DNA from 2 places in the Microbulbifer sp. GL-2 genome. Region 2 is predicted to be linked to the other one. Evidence: riboswitches for the same ligand, from Rfam matches in the RefSeq annotation. Region 2 holds a riboswitch; the other holds the start of a gene.
What was found. A riboswitch is a leader RNA that binds a small molecule or an ion and turns the genes downstream of it on or off. The one in region 2 is predicted to bind thiamine pyrophosphate.
Positions count from the first base shown of each region.

Region 1: another riboswitch for thiamine pyrophosphate. It lies ahead of thiC (phosphomethylpyrimidine synthase ThiC); the one in region 2 lies ahead of GL2_RS15890 (TonB-dependent receptor).

Region 1 is NZ_AP019807.1:2,916,258-2,919,678, reverse strand. It holds gene thiC (phosphomethylpyrimidine synthase ThiC) at 1-1,203, opposite strand, end outside; TPP riboswitch at 1,290-1,388, opposite strand; gene GL2_RS12720 (SGNH/GDSL hydrolase family protein) at 1,664-2,590, shown strand; gene GL2_RS12715 (thioredoxin domain-containing protein) at 2,662-3,421, opposite strand, start outside.
Region 2 is NZ_AP019807.1:3,626,793-3,630,213, reverse strand. It holds gene GL2_RS15895 (MBL fold metallo-hydrolase) at 1-888, shown strand, start outside; TPP riboswitch at 1,377-1,492, shown strand; gene GL2_RS15890 (TonB-dependent receptor) at 1,550-3,421, shown strand, end outside.

The DNA of each region.
Region 1 (3,421 bases), 710 kb from region 2:
ACCGAGGCTGAAGCTCACATCATAGGCCTTCATGATCTCGCAAATTTCCTCAAAATGGGTATAGAGGAAATTCTCCTGGTGGTGGGCGAGGCACCACTTGGCCATGATGGAACCACCGCGGGACACGATGCCTGTCATACGCTTAGCCGTGAGCGGCACATAGCGTAAAAGCACGCCGGCATGGATGGTGAAATAATCCACCCCTTGTTCCGCCTGCTCAATCAGGGTATCGCGAAAAACATCCCAATTCAGGTCTTCGGCAATACCATCTACTTTTTCCAGTGCCTGGTAAATCGGCACAGTACCAATGGGCACTGGTGAGTTTCGCAGAATCCATTCGCGGGTTTCGTGGATATTCGCCCCAGTGGACAAGTCCATCACCGTATCCGCGCCCCACTTGGTGGACCACACCAGCTTTTCCACTTCCTCTTCAATGGACGAGGTCACAGCGGAGTTGCCAATATTCGCATTCACCTTGCACAGGAAGTTGCGCCCGATAATCATCGGCTCCACTTCTGGGTGATTGATATTCGCCGGGATAATCGCGCGGCCTTCGGCGACTTCCCTGCGCACAAATTCGGGGGTGATTTGCTCGGGAATAAAAATACCGTCCCGCGCTTTTTGATATTCGCCCTCGCTCATCTCAGCGGCTAATTTGGCTCGCCCCATATTTTCACGTACAGCAACAAACTCCATCTCCGGCGTGATGATGCCACGGCGGGCATAGTACATCTGCGATACATTCAGCCCAGGCTTGGCCCGGCGTGGGCTGGGGAGATTTTCGAAGCGAATATGATCCAGTCCCTGATCCGCCATACGTTTCTGGCTGTAGGCCGCCTGACGGGAGTCCAGCAGCTCGGTATCCCCGCGAGCCTCAACCCAGCCCAGTCGTAACTTGGGCAGCCCCTCACGAACATCTACCTTAAAATTTGGCTCGGAATATGGCCCGGAAGTATCGTAGACAGTAAGTGGTTCATTCGGTTCTAGCACCGGGCTTTCAGCATCCCCACCAACCACACTGTCCCCCAGGCAAATCTGGCGAGCGCCAACTTGGATACCCGCTGTTTCACCCGGCAAATACACTTTGCTCGAATTAGGAAAGGATTGAACCGTGAGGTTCTCAAGAAAAGCTTTAGCAGAATCGCGACTGGCAGCGCGGGAGGATTTTCCGGTCTTACCGGATTGTTCAATGATCTCGGACATGCGTAACCTTAAAGCTTGGAAATTTAAAGGTCGCAGCATCCAGGGCACACACAAAGAGAAAAGCCGCCAAACTGTAAATAAAACAGGCGACTTCAGATCTTGTTCCCTACGCGGGGGTTACCCCGATCAGGTTCAACGGATCTCGCAACAGCGATCTCAGCCCACAGGCACTCCGACAAGCAGAGCGCAGTATAGTGGAAGCACAAAGATATGAACAGAAGGTCAACCAGACCCGCCTCCGATGTTACTTCAACGGCATTTGATAAAGTGCATCTGAAAGAGGAATTAAATGTTCCAGACGACAAAACTCCAACACACTTCAACTTATTCAAAACTGACCAAATGGTCGGAAGTATTCACTCCTCATGCGGTTCTACTCCGACCTACACTCCTCTGGTTCACCGATGCAGTACCAAAAAAATAATGATCTACGACGAAAGTCGGTGTGGGAGAAAACACAATGTGGAATAGATACGGAGTTGTAGCAACACTAGCTTTATGCGTTTTGTCGATACCGCCAGCAATGGCAGCCCCTTCCAAGTCAGTCGCTGCCGGTGACAGTATTACCATGGCATTCGGTGCGGACTGTACCCGAAATAAATATTTCTGGGACCTGTTTTGTCTCCTCGGTGGTGACCAGCCGGAACATTCCTGGTTTGATGGTGATGACAACTCAGTAGAGAGTATTCATGATAAATACAAAGTTAATTCACCCAATATGGTCGCCAATAAAAATGCCGCAGAGAGCGGAGCTGAAATGCGCAGTGGAGGAGATAACTTCTCCGTTCAGGCGGACCGGATTCTTTCGCAGAGTAATATAGCTGACCATGTAGAGGTCGTATTAGGTGGTAACGATATCTGTAACCGAGAATGTATCGACCCAGCCAACTGCAATGATCCGCTTTATACCGACGGTGAGTGGCGCTCTGCCATTCGTGCAGGACTCGACAAGTTGGTCGATGGCCTTCCCAGTGGCTCCACCATTCTTCTCGGCTCCGTACCCCGTGTTCAAGACCTGCGTGCTGCAGGCTTGGAAAAGCAGGCTGGAAACTCCCGGGTGGACTGTGAAAGTGTCTGGTCAACTTTTGGTATCTGTCGAATTGCTACCAATGGCGGCACTATGAACGGTGAGAGCTTTAGCACTCGCTACGATGGCATTAGTGCAGCCCAGCAGCGGTACAATGAAATACTCGCTGAAGAAGCGGAGAGCTATAACGGTACCAATGGTGTCGAGGTGGTAGCCGAGTACACTGGTGAAGATGAAGTAAATGCTGGGACTTTCCAGTTTGGTAAGGATGATATTGATGGCGGTGATTGCTTCCATCCCAGTGTCCAAGGCCAGAATATCGTGGCCGATATTCTTTGGCAGGGGAACCCAGATAAATAAATAACTATTATCTGCTCGGTGAACAAAGGGCCCGGCTGTAGCTGTTAACGGGTGGGCCCTTTAATTAAATTCTATTTCTCTTCACCAGAACTCTCTTCAAAGTAGCCAAGCTCTTCAACCACATACTGTAACCTCTGCGGCAATCCCTTACGCATAAAAGCTACATCGATTATCTGCCCACTCGCAAGCGCATCCCACAAAGCATTTTGACCACTGTGCACCCAGCTATCGTTAACTCTCAGTAATACATCATTTTCTTCAAAACCAAGTGCAGTAAAGAATTCATTATCAGCTACGCCTTCCAAGCGCATCAATTGGTATCCCTCAACTTCCAGTTCTGCCTCGGTAAATTTTGCCTCCAGTTCCTCACGCTGCTCAAGCTGCTTAGCTAACCACTCTTGACCGAGGGTCAGCACACCTGCCGGTTCAATCAGTTTTTTACCGCCGTCCCCCTGTGGCTGTTCAATACGCTGACGCAGTACCTCATCATGCTGATGCGAATAAGTTATCGGTATACTATCACCGACCTGGCCCTGGAGTGGCAGCCGCTCAAAGGTGCCATGATTATCGATAACTACATATTCACGCTTTAGGTGCTTCAGGAGCACGCCTTTGAGCAAAACTTCATCCGGTACAAAATAGCTAGCCTCATTACCTTCAACGGCTATTAATGCCCTTGACTTGCTAGATATACTTGATTCACTAATACCAACTAAAGTCAGGGGAAGGGCTGTAAGCGGAATTCTATGCTCACTTTCTTTCCTATTATTCCAAGTATGTTTTTGGGTTGAGTCTATATCAAGAGTAGCCAACTCTTTTTTTATCCAGTAA
Region 2 (3,421 bases):
GGGGCCTGCGATTCGGGTTTTCGGCAAACAATGATGAAGCAGGCAATACCTATTGACTACTTCGAACCATTTACAGAGCTCCCAGCTCAACTTGTACAACACAGCGACCAACTCTATAGTTTCCGCCTGGGAATGAATCGAGCGATGATTCTGAAAACCAGCGATGGTCTGGCAGTATTTGATAGCTTTAACAAGAATTTCAGTAAGGCGCTCTTCGCCGAGCTAAAGAGATGGTTTCCAGGACAAGCTGTACGTTGGCTGGTCTACTCTCACAACCACCTGGATCATATTCGTGGTGGGGCTTACCTCAACCCAAAAATTGTAGTCGGGCATGCTGACATCAATCACTTGATTCTAGACTGGGAGCATCCACTGAATGACGTCTTGCCTGTCACTGAGACAGTGAAAGGTGATATGACTCTTAAGCTTGGTGACCAAACTGTTCATTTCCTTTACATGCCTAAATCTCACTCCTCAACCTTATATGGATTTTTTATTGAAAAAGAGAATGCCGTATTCGCCCCAGACATGATGTTCGTAAACACATTTCCTCCCTTTGGCTTACCTGATTGGTACTACCCAGGGTATATTCGGGCGCTCAATCGGCTAATTGATCTCAATGCAAAAATCTATATCCCTAGCCACTTCAATGAAGGGAGTAAAGTCGACCTAATCAACTATAGGGATATGATGGTGGATTTTCGAAAAACTGTAGAAAGGGAAATGGCTAAACTTGAATATGAACCTGATCAGGGAAAAAAATTACGAGCTATTTTTGACGTTGTTTATCCTGAACTTCAGGAAAAATACGGCCACTGGCATGGCTTTGACGCGATGTTTGTGCCGCATTTTGCCGGACAAATTGGAGGTACCTACTTGGGGTTCTGAATTAAAGGTTTATTGTACCCCCCCTCAGCTGATAGGGACTTTATCAGCCTTATCCTCTTAAAATCCTTAGCTCAAGAACTGCTTGAGCTACCCCTTTAAAATACGGCCTGGTATCAATTAAAATTTACGGTATCCATCGTAGGCATTAAACCTGCTCAGGACTTATTACCCACCCAGGGGAATCACAGAATAATTCCGTGCTGACTTTGCGAGAATTTGAGAGCAATTTACATTCTGCGTTACGGCTTTTCTGACAGGTCTAAACAGTCCTGTAACTCCTTGTCTTATATGGGATCTCCTGATGGAAGCCTGAGGTTTCACAAAGTTATTCAGAGTCATCCTATTTTTCAAGGTGGGGAAATCTGCTCTTGAATTCTGATATTAAGGGTGCGTGTGGGTACTCTTGTATACCCTGGCACCACCAATACCACCGCCACATCCTGCCTATAATTCCCCTTGAGGTAGTAACTTCTGTTATCATCGCGTCCGCAAAACCTAAGGGGTGGCTTTGGCCTGAGATGTTCGGAGGACTTTTGAATCTTCCGGGCAAACCCTTGAACCTGATCCGGTTAATACCGGCGTAGGAATAGGTAACCTCACCAAACGCCTCCTCACGTCGCGCTCCGGGTCTCTTTCACTTGTGTTGATTCGAGAGAGAACCATGAAGAATCTGTTCAAAGCCCACCCCATTGCATGGCCAGTAAGCATTGCTGTCAGCTTGACTGCGGGGCTGGCAGTTGCTGAATCTAGGGAAGCAGGAATTGAAGAGGTCGAAGTCACTGCCCAATTACGCAATACCAACCTGTTGGACTTGGCTACCAGCGCGACAGTGGTTAATGCGGATACAATCAAGGCCCGGGGTGCGAGCAATCTGGATCAGATCCTAAATATGGCACCAAATGTAAATTTCTCTTCCGGTGCATCACGGGGCCGCTTCATCCAAATTCGCGGTATTGGCGAGCGCAGCCAATTTATAGACCCTGTGAACCCCTCTGTTGGCCTGGTTATCGATGGTATTGACTTCACCGGCCTCGGGCTCGCTGCCAGCACCCTGGATATCGATCAAGTAGAGATTCTTCGCGGGCCGCAAGGCACAGCGTATGGTGCCAACGCCCTTGCGGGTCTGATCAATATGACCAGCGCCGCTCCCACTACCGAGCCCATGGCAAAAGTATCTGCCGAGGTAAGTGAATACAACGGACGCAATATTTCTGTAATTTCCAGCGGCCCATTATCCGATCAACTTGGTTATCGAATCGCTGCTAATAAGCAAAAATCCGATGGCTATACAGAGAATGCATTCCTGGGCAGTGATAATACCAACAATATTGATGAATCAGTGCTAAGAAGTAAGCTGGCCTACACGCCTAGTGACAACCTAAAGTTTGGCCTCTCTCTGCTCTATGTGAATGTTGACAACGGCTATGATGCCTTCTCCTTATACAACACCCGTGAAACACTCTCTGACGAACCAGGCTCGGATCGGCAGGAGACCTGGGCCGGAGCCCTAGCCGCACAGTGGTCAGGAAGTGAGCTATTCCATCTGGGTGCCACGCTGAGCCTCGCGGATTCAGACACAGAATACGGTTACGATGAAGACTGGAGTTATCAAGGCTTCCACCCATGGGAATACAGCCAAAAAGACAATTACCAGCGCGACAAAGATAACATCAGCTTAGACTTGCGCTTGCTTTCTACTGATGCATCCAAACTCTTTTCTGGCCGTAGCAGTTGGGTTATAGGTATATATGAGCGTATAGAACGTGAGGATTTATTACGCACCAAAACCTCAAATGAGGAGTTTGGGGCTGATGTTGAATATTTTTCCAGTGAATTTGACACAAGAAACACAGCGATTTATGGCCAACTTAATACTGAATTGACCGCCAGCTTAAATCTGGTGACTGGGCTCCGCCTGGAAAAACGAAGTGCTGATTACAAAGATTCCCTGTTCACTGCCAGGGATACCAGCGAGGACCTCTGGGGTGGCAATATCACTCTGGAGTATCACTACTCCGAAAATACTATGGCGTATGCGACAGTATCCCGAGGATACAAGGCCGGCGGTATCAATGGTGTAATCATCTCTGAATCAGTGAGTAATGAAGAAATTAGCCCTAATTTCTTTGATTTTGACACAGAGCATATGCTCAATTACGAAATAGGCGTCAAAGGCAATTGGTTCGACAACCGCTTGCAAGCCCAGTTGGCCGCTTTCTACCAGGATCGCAACGATATCCAGGCAAAACAATCCGTCTTCATATTTAATGAAGATGAAGTTTCCTTTCACGACTACCTGGCCAATGCCGCGGGAGGTAAAACTTCCGGGCTGGAAGTAGAGTTTAACTACTTTGCTACAGATTCCCTGCGCATCTTTGCCTCTGCAGGCTGGCTAAATGCGGAGTTTGAAAACTTTATAACCGGCTCTCATGTCGGCGCAAGAGATGATTCCCTAGGGGTACCTTTACCTCCTGTAAACCTGGATGGCCGAGATGTAGCCCATGCGCCAAGCTATCAATTTTTCACTGGCAGC